3 regions of the Rossellomorea sp. KS-H15a genome follow, and region 3 is predicted to be linked to each of the others. Evidence: riboswitches for the same ligand, from Rfam matches in the RefSeq annotation. Region 3 holds a riboswitch; each other region holds the start of a gene.
What was found. Region 3 has a riboswitch for S-adenosylmethionine ahead of M1J35_RS21780 (methionine ABC transporter ATP-binding protein). Riboswitches for the same ligand answer to the same signal wherever they lie in the genome.

Region 1 (4,205 bases), 1.4 Mb from region 3:
TGAAGAGAATATCCTTGGTGAAATCGATGGCGGCTACAATCTGGGATTGGAGTGGATCGGATTTGCCCGCTGGATTGTTGGGGCCCAGGCGGTGGGAGCAGCAGAAAGACTTCTTCAAATGGCCATCGACTATTCGAAAGAAAGAGAAACATTTGGAAAACCTATCGCGGACCGGCAGGCGATTCAGTGGCAGATTGCGGATTCAGCCGTGGAAATTGAAGCGGCCCGCTGGCTCGTGCTAAATGCAGCATTCACACTCGATCAAGGGGAAGACAATCGTCACGTTGCGTCGATGGCCAAGCTATATGGATCCAATATGGGGAATCGGGTCGTAGATCGCGTCCTCCAGATCCATGGTGGTATGGGCTATACAAGAGAGCTGCCGATCGAACGATGGTACCGGGAGGCAAGGTTATGGCGCATTTATGATGGAACCGATGAAATTCAAAAACTGATCATTTCAAGGAACTTATTAAAAGGTCATGTGAAACTTGGGCAATTTGTATAAACAGAAATGGAGGCAGACGAAATGGGAGAGCGATTCAGAGGAAAAGTGGCTTTAGTTACAGGTGGAAGCAGAGGGATCGGCAGGGCAATTGCCGGATTACTGGCTGAAGAAGGGGCCAAGGTGGCCATCATCGACGTCAATGAGGATGCGTTGAATGAAGCGAGTGAGGTATTTAAACAATATGAATTGTATACAAAAGTGGCAAATGTCGTAGAATCCCGGGAAGTTGAAAATGCTATGAAGGAAGTATATGAATCTTTTGGTTCCCTGGACATTGTGGTGAATAATGCAGGGGTCATCAGGGATAATCTGTTATTCAAAATGACCGAAAACGATTGGGAGACGGTCATGGATGTGCATTTAAAGGGTTCATTCAATGTAGTGAAGGCAGCCCAACAATACATGGTCAAACAAAAGTACGGACGCATCATCAATATTTCATCCACCTCAGCATTGGGAAATCGCGGGCAGGCAAACTACGCAACGGCTAAAGCAGGTCTTCAAGGCTTGACGAAAACCCTTGCCATAGAACTTGGTCCATTCGGAATCACCACGAATGCTGTAGCACCGGGCTTTATTGAAACCGATATGACGAAAGAAACTGCGAAACGGATCGGGATCACTTTCGATCAATTAGTGGAAGCAAGTCTCCAGGGAATCCCTGTTGGAAGAAGCGGGACTCCTGAAGATATTGCAAATGCCGTCGCTTTTTTTGCAGATGAAAAATCTTCATTCGTCAATGGTCAGGTTCTCTACGTTGCTGGAGGGCCGAAAGCCTGAATAAAGAAGAAAGAGGTGAAGAATATGTTTGAATCCTATATCGGAAAGAGGTCTACTTCCACCCGAAATGCAGTGGAAAGAGGAGCGGTTCGGAAATTTGCAGACGCCATTGGCGATCCCCATCCCTTTTATGTGGATGAAGATGCCGGGAAGTCCTCCTCTTATGGGGGGAACATTGCCCCTCCCACCTTTCCGAGAGTATTCGACTATGGTTCGATCGAAGGCTTTCATTTACCGAATGATGGGTTGATTCACGGTGAACAATCCTTTCATTATGAAAGACCTTTGAAGGTAGGGGAAACGATTCAATGTTATACGGAAATAAAAAACTATTATGAACGGGAAGGTACCGGGGGGAAACTGGGATTCCTTGTCATCGAAGATGTCGGGGAAGATTCTCGTGGGGAAAGAATCTTCACTTCCCAGGCGATTGTCATTATTACAGAAGAAGTCAGAAAGAGGTTGAGTAAATGACAATACTACAATCATTCGGAATAGGAGATACACTCCCCCCGGTTGAACTCGCTCCGGTCACGAGGATGGACCTGATCAAATACGCAGGAGCTTCCGGAGACTACAATCCGATACACACCATCGATGATGAAGCCTTGAAGCTGGGTCTTCCAGGAATCATCGCTCATGGAATGTGGACGATGGGCAATGTGTCCAAACTTTTCAGCCCACACTATGAGGAAGGGTTTATCCAGGATTACTCGGTACGATTTAAAGGGATGGTCATGTTACATGATGTGGTGACATTACGGGCAGAATTGACGGACAAACAGGAAAACCTCCTTCATTTTAAGGTTTTAGCCACAAAACAAGCCGGGAAGAACGTAATTGAGGGTAACGTCGCGTTTAGGGTCCTTGAATAGTTGCGCAATGCTTTATGAAAAATTGTCGTAGAACCACCCCCAATCGAATAAACATGTATGGAATGATGTTTGAATAAAATAAGACAAAAGACATAAATCCGATCGAAAAACTCGGGTTGACTTCTGCTGTAATTGTGATATTATTTAGAATATTAAAATGAATAACTCTTATCCAGAGTGGTGGAGGGATCTGGCCCTGCGAAGCCCAGCAACCTACGTATTGTAAGGTGCTAATTCCAGCAAAATGTGAAGTCATTTTGGAAGATAAGGTAACCTTACCTGAACAACTTTCCAAAATGGGAAGTTGTTTTTTTCTGATCTGGATAAGAAGAAAATTGGGGGTATCATGTGAAAAAAGAGAAGAACCAGCATGTACAGTTTGACTTGGTAGCAGAGAAAATCCAGTCCATGCTTGAAACCATGAGCTTTGGTTCAATCACGATTATCGTACAGGATGGAAAAGTCATTCAATTAGAGAAAAATGAGAAAGTCCGAATAAAATAAGCTGACTAGACAAACTAGAGGCGCGTAGCAAAAATATAGGGACTCCTTATATTTTGTTACCGCCTCTTTTTCTTTGGATAAGCGTCAGGGAATGGGGTGTACTATGTTAACGTATCAGACTTGGAAACAGGCATCCATGGAATTTGAAGTGGATCCTGTCTATAAAGGAGCGCTTAACGTCCTGAAATGGACATATGATCATTATGGTGACGAGGTTGTATATGCGTGCAGTTTCGGGATAGAAGGCATTGTGCTTATCGATCTCATATCCAAGGTGAAACCGCAGGCAACCATTGTATTCCTTGATACAGGGGTTCATTTCAAGGAAACGTATGAAATCATCGAGAAAGTGAAGAAGGCGTATCCCGAGTTGACCATCCATATGAAAAAGCCTCAGTTGACCCTCAAGGAGCAGGCAGAGGCATATGGGGATAAGTTATGGGAAACCAAACCAAACCAATGCTGTCAAATTCGGAAGCTTGACCCGTTAAAAGAAACATTATCCAAGGGGCACGCATGGATTTCAGGATTAAGGAGGGAACAATCCCCAACAAGACAACATGTTGAATTCATCAATAAAGATGACAAATTTCAATCCGTTAAAATCTGTCCGCTGATTCACTGGACGTGGAAGGAGATCTGGCGTTATACCCATAAGCATAATCTTTCTTATAACCCCCTTCACGATCAAGGGTATCCGAGCATTGGCTGCTTCCATTGCACCACACCGGCTATTGATGTCAATGATCTTCGCTCCGGAAGATGGAAAGGAAAAGGAAAGACAGAATGCGGTCTCCATTAGATAGGGTGACGGGATTTGCTTGAAATCTCGGCCCTTCTGATCAGCTTGTTCTTCGCCATGAACATTGGTGCCAGCGGAGCGGCAGCGTCAATGGGAGTGGCATATGGTGCAGGCGCAATAAAGAACATCCGGACAGCGCTATGGATATGCGCGGCAGGTGTCCTGAGTGGAGCGGTTCTGGGTGGTGGAGAGGTTGTAAAGACAATCAGTTCTGGGATCATCCCACAGAATCTATTGTCGATAAAGGTCGTTCTCATTATTTTGTTATCCGCAACGATTTCATTGTTTCTTGCGAATGTGATCGGCATTCCGCTATCTACGAGTGAAGTAACGGTTGGCGCGGTTGTAGGAGTCGGGGTAGCTTATCAGGTTCTGTATGTAAAATCACTTATTACGATCATGTCTTTCTGGGTGATCGTCCCTGTCATCGCCTTTTTCGTAACATGGCTTGCAGGATTGGGTTTAGTTCAGCTTGAAAAGCGGGGGTATCATTTTGATAAACAGTGGCTTGCTTATCTGTTGATCATCGCTGGATTCTTTGAAGCTTTCTCAGCAGGCATGAATAATGTTGCCAATGCCGTTGGTCCTTTGGTGGGGGCAGAGCTGATATCACCTTCACGTGGAATCTTGATTGGTGGTGCATTTGTTGCACTGGGAGCTGTTTTACTGGGAAAGAAAGTAGTCGAAACAAACGGCAAGAAAATTACGCAATATTCTAAAGCTGAAGGAATTGTCA
Region 2 (4,205 bases), 320 kb from region 3:
GAATAGGCGACTAAACTGATGGTTGTAATCGTGATCGCCTGAATGACGGCAGGCCGTGCTTCCGGTAACAGCACGTCCTTGATGATCATCCATGGACTCGCTCCGACTGAAACCGAGGCTTCGATGACCCCTTTATCAATCTCCCTGAGAGACGTTTCTACCATTCTCGCAAAAAACGGAATGCCCGCTACCGAGAGTGATACCGATGCCGCCGTCGGTCCGATCGTCGTACCGGTCAATAGTTTAGTTAAGGGTAAGAGTGCGACTAATAGAATAATGAATGGAACCGAGCGGACCATGTTCACAATGAATCCAACCACTTTTTTAATCACACTATTTTGTAAAAATAAGCCCTTGTCTGTCACAAAGAGCAGAATCCCAAGGGGCAATCCCACCACAATCGCTACGGCCAGTGAAATCCCCACCATATACACCGTTTCAAAAAAGGCTTTATTCAATTCTGGCAATATAGAAGTCAATGAATCAGGCAGCATCCTCCAGCACCTCCAGGCTTTGCGTCTTGGCCGTGATATAACGGATTGCCGCTTCGATTTCGTCAGCTGATCCGATCAGCTCCATGATGAAGATCCCGAGTGGGACATCCTGAATATATTCGATCTTCCCGTGGAGGATATTCCCCTGCACCTTGTAGCGCTGAAACACCTCTGATACAACGCTCTCCTCGGCAATGGACCCCTTGAATTGAATCTTGATGAGCTTCCCTTTTCTCGATTCCACCAGATGCTGAGGCAGTTCGAATTGGAGAATCGTTTCGATGAACTGCTTCGTCAAAGGCTGTTTCGGTTCGGCAAACAGGTCATACACGGGACCTTCCTCCACGATCTTCCCGTCCTGCATCACGGCCATCCTGTCACAGATTTCCTTCACCACTTCCATTTCGTGGGTGATGAGGACGATGGTCAATCCCAGTTCCTTATTGATTTTTTTTAAAAGCCTCAGGATAGATTTCGTCGTATTTGGATCCAATGCCGACGTCGCTTCGTCGCAAAGTAATACCGATGGGTTGTTGGCAAGTGCCCTCGCAATCCCGACTCTCTGCTTCTGTCCCCCGCTGAGCTGGGCCGGATACGCATCCGCTTTGTCTGAAAGGCCGACCATTTCCAGGAGCTCGACGACCCTTGGTTTGATTTTCACTTTCGGTACATGTGCCGCTTTCAAAGCAAAGGCGAGATTATCAAACACCGTCTTCGATTTGATGAGGTGAAAATGCTGGAAGATCATGCTCGTTTTTTGCCGTGCAAGTCTTAATTGCTTGGATGTGAGCTTCGTGAAATCCTGTCCATCGATGATGATTTCCCCTGATGTCGGTGTTTCTAATAGATTCAGGCAGCGAATGAGTGAGCTCTTCCCCGCTCCGCTGTACCCGACGATCCCGAAGATCTCCCCTTTTTTGATGGTGACAGAGACGTTGTCGACACCGACCACCGTTTGCTTTTTTGTTTTGTACGTTTTTACCAGATTCCGAATCTCGATCAATGTGCACACCCCTTTTTCTCCAATAAAAAATGCCTCTTTCAACTGAAAGAAGCATCGCCTGTTTATCTCGACTTATCTCTCAGAATGAAATCATTCTGCAGGAATTAGCACCGTTCCATTACTGGAGGTTGCCGGACGTCATAGGGCCTGATCCCTCGGTCACTCTGGATAATTGAATGTATGTAATTTTCAAATATTTATCTTATAGAGGATAATACTGGGTATCGAAGGGGAAGTCAAGAGGTGATTTTAGTGGTATTTTTATGTAAGCGTTATCTTTGTTGTCCTGGCAACGAAAGATTTTTGTGTATATAAAAAAAACCGACCCCTCCCATACAGGAAAGGTCAGGCTCTTCCACTCATCTACCGTTTTTTCACCGAATCTCTCTCTATCAGCTCCGTTGTGAGCTTGTAATACGAATCGACCTCTTCCTTCAAGAGCATCTGAAAGATCAGGTGAACGGCAAGCGCACCCGCTTCATATTTCGGCTGCCTCATGGTCGTCAGGGGCGGGGACACGTATTCTGACAGCTGGATATCGTCAAAGCCAATGATGGAAATATCCCCTGGAACGGAAATGTTTTTTTCGTTCAGTGCCTGGAGGCCGCCGATGGCCATTTCATCGTTTGCATAGAAAATGGCCTGTGGGACATCCCGTTGGGCGATCAGCATTTTCGTCGCCTGATAGCCTCCTTCACGGGTGAAGCCCCCGGAGACTTTCCATTTGGATTTATAGTCGATGCCGTGTTTGTCCAGTGCCTCCCGGAAGCCCTGGAATCGAAGTTCGTTGTCATGGGAGTTGTAAGGTCCGCTGATAAACGCGATGTCACGGCTTCCCCTTTCAATCAAATGTTCTGTTGCCACGAACGCTCCGTGCACATTATCGACTTCGATCTGGGTGACGTAATCGCTTTTGATGCTCCTGTCGAGGACCACGATCGGAAAGCCTTCCCTTGCCGACTCCAGGATGGTCTCATCATTGATATTATGGGCAAGGATGATGACGCCATCAACCCTTTTTTCTTTTAAAAACTTCACGGCGGTGGACTGTGCCCCACCGATGGAACTGCAGGCAATCAAATCATATCCGTTCGTGGAGGTCACATCCTGTACGCCCTTGATCAGTTCGGAGTAATAAGGTCCTGATAGATCGCTCAGGATCAAGGCGATGGTATTCGTGCTTGTCCGCTTCAAATCGGAAGCAAGCCCGTTTTTTTGGTAATTCAATTGTTTGGCTGCCGCTAAAACTTTCTGTCGTGTTTCTTCACTGACTTTCTTACTGTTGTTTAATGCATAAGAAGCGGTCGAAACGGCGACTCCAGACAGTTTAGCCACATCTTTGATGGTTGCCATAAGTTCACATCCTATTGCTTCTATAAATGAAGGCATCCTTCTTGACTGATTTCTTCTGTTCATCATACATGAAAGCGCTTCAAGTATTGGGCTATTTTTCTAACAAATATACGATCGCCTCATAGGGACGAAGGGAGTTGATGTCTGACGGTCGTTCACTTGAATCCGAATAGTTGCTGATGAGGATTTCGGTATGAGAATCATCTGCTGCTTCAGGCAAATGGAATTCAGGATTCCCTCCGTAGAAGTTCGCCACTACCAACAAGGTTTGATCGTCCCATTTCCTCGAGTATGCCATGATTTCAGGATGATCCCCCAATAAAAGCTCATACTCTCCATAAACGAGAATATCCAGTCGTTTTCTGAGTGCAATGAGTTTTTTATAATGATAAAAGATGGAGTCCTGATCCTTCAATGCCTGTTCCGCGTTAATTTCGCTAAAGTTCGAGTTCACTTCAATCCAAGGATTTCCCTCGGTAAAACCTCCATGAATATCGTCATTCCATTGAAATGGTGTCCTGGCATTATCCCTGCCCTTCGTCCGGATCGATTTCATGATCTCATGCTCGGGCACGCCTTCCGTTTTCTTTTCTTGAAAATAGTTAATCGTTTCAATGTCACGGTATTGGGTGATATCGTCCCAGTTACTATTCGTCATCCCGATTTCTTCTCCTTGATAGACGAAAGGCGTCCCCTGCATCATGTGAAGAACGGTTGCAAGCATCTTGGCGGATTCTATGCGATATTTCTGGTCGTTCCCCCATCTGGAGACGATACGGGGCTGGTCGTGATTATTCCAGTATAAACTGTTCCACCCCTTCTGAAACAGGGATGTCTGCCACTTGCTCAATACTCTTTTCAATTCCGGGAAATCCAGCTCCTTAAGTGCCCACTTCCCTTCCCCTGCCCGCTCGTCCAGGGACATATGCTGGAAGGTGAACACCATATCAAGTTCATTCCTGCCTTTCCCCGTATATAACTGAGCCGTTTCCGGGGTTGCCGATGGCGTCTCACCGACCGTCACAGTCGGATATTGAGAAAGGACCTTTTCATGCATTTCCTGTAAATACTCATGGAGCTTCGGCCCGTCGGTCAGTACGTTCTCATCGACTTCTTTCCCGATCAGATCGATTACATCCATACGGAAACCGCTGACCCCTTTATCGAGCCAGTAGTTCATCATCTTGTACAATTGTTCCCGCACTTCAGGGTTATGAAGATTGAGATCAGGCTGTTTCTTACTGAATAGATGAAAGTAATACTCGCCAGTCTGTTCATCCCATTCCCATGCGGATCCGCTGAAGACGGATTGAATACCACTTGGAGGTCCGTCCTGACCCTCCCGCCAAATATAG
Region 3 (4,205 bases):
ATCCAGGTCTTTATTCGGAAGGATATAGTCTTGATATGTTTCAATTTGCAGGTCGATTCCCTTATCTTCCAAAATCGGTTTCACTTTTTCAAGGATTTCCGCGTGGGGAACGTTTGACGCGCCTACCACTAATTCCTTCTCGTCACTGCTTCCGGATCCGGAATCACTCCCGCATGCTGCCAATCCAAAGATACTTGTTGCTGCTACTATTCCTGCTAACCATTTTTTCATCTGTTTTCTCTCCTCTTATCGTTTGTCTAATTTATTTGTGAAGTAGTCTCCAATGATTTGAATGGCGAATACAACGAGTAAAATCATGATGGTTGCGGCAAGGGTTACATCCTCCCTGCTCCGTTGAAAACCATCCAGGTAAGCGAGGTTTCCTAATCCCCCGGCCCCGATGACACCAGCCATTGCCGTATAACCCACCAGGGCGATGGCTGTTACCGTGATACCTGAAACCAAAGCCGGAAGAGATTCGGGAATAAGCACTTTCCATATGATCGTGCTAGTCTTCGCCCCCATCGCTTTCGCTGCTTCAATGACGCCTTTGTTCACTTCTCTTAATGCAATTTCCACCATGCGTGCGTAAAACGGTGCTGCTCCGATGATCAGGGCCGGAAGAGCCGCGTTCGCCCCGCGGATGGTATCCAATAAAAATTTGGTGAATGGAATCAGTAATACAATCAGGATAATGAACGGAATCGAGCGGAATACATTGACCACTGCACTGGTCACCGTATAAGTAAGCTTGTTTTCCCATAAATTTTCCTTGGATGTAAGAAATAAAAGGATCCCAAGAATCAGTCCTATTACGAAGGTAATCAGGACTGACATCCCCGTCATATAAAGGGTTTCAACAGTCGCTTCCCACATCTTCTCCCAGTCTACATTCGGAAATATATTTTCTATCATCTCCCGATCACCTCCACTTTGACCATCTGTTCCTCAGCGAAGGCAACGGCTGCAGAAATCGTCTCTTCGTTTCCATCAAGATGGACGAACAGCGTACCATAAGCCCCATTTTGCGTCTGGGAAATCTGTCCTTGAAGGATATTGACATCCAGGTCAAAACGTCGGATCAAGCTGGTAATGAGCGGTTGCTCAGTCGATTCACCAACGAAGGTGAATTTCAGTACTTTCCCTTCAGGATATTGTGCTAACAGGTGATCGATCGTTTCCCCTGTTTCTTCCACTTGTGATACTTCTTTCACAAATCGCTTCGTCACCTGCTCTTTAGGGTTTCTGAACACCTCAAGAACATCCCCGAGCTCTACCACCTTCCCTTGTTCCATGACTGCCACACGATGGCAGATTTTTTTGATCACGTGCATTTCATGGGTGATCAGGACGATGGTCAGACCTAAACGTTTATTAATATCCACCAATAAATCAAGGATGGAATCTGTTGTTTGCGGATCTAAAGCAGAGGTGGCTTCGTCACAGAGAAGGACGTCGGGATTATTTGCAAGGGATCTCGCAATCCCGACCCTCTGTTTCTGTCCACCGCTCAACTGGGATGGATAGGCGTCTCCTCTTCCATCTAATCCCACCAGCTCCAATAATTCATTGGCCCTTCGCACTCTCTCCTTCTTAGAAACACCGGCTATTTCTAATGGAAACTGGATATTTTCAAGTACCGTACGCGACCAAAGGAGATTGAAATGCTGAAAGATCATCCCTATTGACTGCCTCGCCTGCCGAAGATCTTTCCCTTTCACTTTGGAAACGATCTGTCCATTTACGTTCACGGTTCCATTTGTGGGAACTTCAAGTCCATTGAGCATCCGGATCAACGTACTTTTCCCTGCCCCACTATAGCCAATCACTCCAAAAATTTCCCCTTGGCCAATGTCGATGTTGACGCCATCAACGGCTGAAATCGGGCCAGATTTTGATTGATAGATTTTTTTCACATCTGATATGGTAATCATGCTGTCTCCACCTTCTTTCTGAGTAAAACGACCTTTTTAATAAGAATTACAGTTGCACATACCGGGCAATCCCCACAGCCTTTTCGTATACAATAAAAAATGCCTTCCTGCGATAAGCAGAAAGGCATAATCATATATAGGACTATCCTTTCTCTCATCTTTCAAAGCAAATGCTTTGAGTGAATTGGCACCATTTCAATTTTCATTGACGGTTGCCGGGCTTCATAGGGCACGTCCCTCCACCTCTCTAAATAAGAGTAAAGTATCGATTTATTAATTTTTTTGAATTGTTAAAGACTCTGAAAATTTGCTACAAGAGAGATTCTATCATCGAAAATAGAAATGTGTCAATTCTTTTTTCTTATGTTTTTTAAACTTGAACCGGTTCCTTCATCCTGGACCTTGTCAGCCAGAGGATGGATTCTACAAATAACAGCTGGCGGTATCCTCCCCTGACTTCCAGGATGCCGTTTTCAATCAGTTGAGACAATCGCTCTTCTCCTGTTAGTAGGGATAGCATGTCCTTCTCTTTTCCCTTAATATCAAAATGCGATTGCCTGCTACCATCACGCAATACAGCACAACCTCTGTTTGAAACGGAGATCGCATAACGCTCCTTTTCACATTGAAATTGAAGAACAAATGGGCTGTCCGGAAACAAGAGTCGTAAGTGATACCTTGAATGACACTGATCTACTAATTCCTCTAAATAGATTCGCATGAATACCCTCCCAGTGAAACTTCTATATAGTATCAATTCCACTTTTAGGTATTTTTTCCTTTTAGACATTCTCGACATGTTTTGAATGAGTTTATCTTATTTGTCGAACAGTAAGAAATTGGGTGATGACCAGTCAAAAAATGATGGGATTCGAAACATTTCCCAAGAAATATGTCCTCGTTTGTAGAAAGAAAATGACTACTTTCGTAAACTTTTTCTGTTTTTTATCAGCATCGTGCTGGTTGATTTCCGCTCCAGATGCTCGCTTTCCTCGGGGCGTGAGTTGAGCCTCCTCGTGCTTCGCCCTGCGGGGTCTCAACTTTCCCGCTATTCCCGAAGGAGTCGAGCATCTTCCGCTCCAATCAACACTAATAATGTACTTCTCAAATTAGTTCGTTTTAATAATCATTTATTCATATGTGTTGAGAGGGCAATTTCCTCCTATTTCTAAAGCTGGTGAAGAATAGAAGTGAAGACAAAATAAAAAGACCTTTCATAAAGGTCTCTTATCCCCACTAGATGTTTTGGATTTTGTTGATGGTTTCGTATAGGAATGGGACGGATTGAAAGGCATAGATTCTTTCCATTTCCTGTCCATCTTTAAATAAAAGAAGGCAGGGGACGCTTTCAATGGATTGTTCTTCGGCAAATTGGGGCAGATAGTTCAGGTTCGCCTTCACAAAATGAAATGACTGGGGGAGTTTCTCGACCACTTCCAACATTTTACCCGCGACCTGACACGTACCACACATCGGTGTATATAGATAAACGGCTTCCAACGCATGGGATCTGATCGATTCGTTTAATTCTTCTGTCTGGCTTACCTCCAACAAAACTAAATCATCCTTTTTCCAAGATATTCTTTATGCACATCGATATTGGCACCAATGAGAACGGAGGCAAGATGATATTCCGGGGCCGCGGCCACTTCCTTATACATCCGGTCTATATAAAGGTGTTCCGCCTCGGGGAATTCACGCTTGAATTGTTTACGTAACTTCTCCCCTGCATCATCCGCATCGACGAGGATGTATACATCCCTTTCAAACAGCTCATCGATGAGTTCGTCCATTTTGGTGATGCTTATCGTTCCATTTGTGCAAATAATTTCAATCGGTTCTTTGATTATGTCTCTTACTTTCCGCTTGTCTGTTGTACCTTCGACAATGATTACCTTTTCGTCAAGTTCCATCATGATCATCACCTTATCTTTCAGAAATAAGATTAGGATAGTATATTCAGATAACAAGAGATGATGTCCACTTTCTACTCATATTTTCTCATGTTTACAAAAAATAGTGCAAGTGGTTTGTTTCATTGCTTATAGAAATGGTGCCAGATCCATACACGAATCTGGCACCGCGGGTCACCTTTAACACCATCCACCTTCGTCGCAATCCGTGTACCTTGCATCATGGCCTTCGGTGGAAGTATAGTTCTGATAAATTTTATTTTCTTTTGCTTCGAAGTTCGGTTCCATTGTCAGTCCATCAAGGGGCAAGGACGTTTTACCGATTGGCTGACCGTCGAGGAATAATTCGACTTCACCA

Region 1: another riboswitch for S-adenosylmethionine. It lies ahead of M1J35_RS22850 (YezD family protein); the one in region 3 lies ahead of M1J35_RS21780 (methionine ABC transporter ATP-binding protein).
Region 2: another riboswitch for S-adenosylmethionine. It lies ahead of M1J35_RS00605 (methionine ABC transporter ATP-binding protein); the one in region 3 lies ahead of M1J35_RS21780 (methionine ABC transporter ATP-binding protein).

Annotation. Positions count from the first base shown of each region.
Region 1 covers NZ_CP096886.1:2,863,559-2,867,763, reverse strand. The annotation lists gene M1J35_RS14580 (acyl-CoA dehydrogenase family protein) at 1-508, shown strand, start outside; gene fabG (3-oxoacyl-ACP reductase FabG) at 530-1,288, shown strand; gene M1J35_RS14570 (MaoC family dehydratase N-terminal domain-containing protein) at 1,313-1,762, shown strand; gene M1J35_RS14565 (MaoC/PaaZ C-terminal domain-containing protein) at 1,759-2,163, shown strand; SAM riboswitch class I at 2,329-2,434, shown strand; gene M1J35_RS22850 (YezD family protein) at 2,512-2,667, shown strand; gene M1J35_RS14555 (phosphoadenylyl-sulfate reductase) at 2,771-3,469, shown strand; gene M1J35_RS14550 (sulfate permease) at 3,527-4,205, shown strand, end outside.
Region 2 covers NZ_CP096886.1:140,782-144,986, forward strand. The annotation lists gene M1J35_RS00600 (methionine ABC transporter permease) at 1-494, opposite strand, end outside; gene M1J35_RS00605 (methionine ABC transporter ATP-binding protein) at 484-1,497, opposite strand; SAM riboswitch class I at 1,567-1,672, opposite strand; gene M1J35_RS00610 (LacI family DNA-binding transcriptional regulator) at 1,861-2,850, opposite strand; gene M1J35_RS00615 (alpha,alpha-phosphotrehalase) at 2,942-4,205, opposite strand, start outside.
Region 3 covers NZ_CP096886.1:4,231,340-4,235,544, forward strand. The annotation lists gene M1J35_RS21770 (MetQ/NlpA family ABC transporter substrate-binding protein) at 1-231, opposite strand, end outside; gene M1J35_RS21775 (methionine ABC transporter permease) at 247-915, opposite strand; gene M1J35_RS21780 (methionine ABC transporter ATP-binding protein) at 912-1,934, opposite strand; SAM riboswitch class I at 2,086-2,192, opposite strand; gene M1J35_RS21785 (SCP2 sterol-binding domain-containing protein) at 2,305-2,655, opposite strand; gene M1J35_RS21790 (thioredoxin family protein) at 3,171-3,488, opposite strand; gene M1J35_RS21795 (toprim domain-containing protein) at 3,491-3,850, opposite strand; gene M1J35_RS21800 (YusG family protein) at 4,028-4,205, opposite strand, start outside.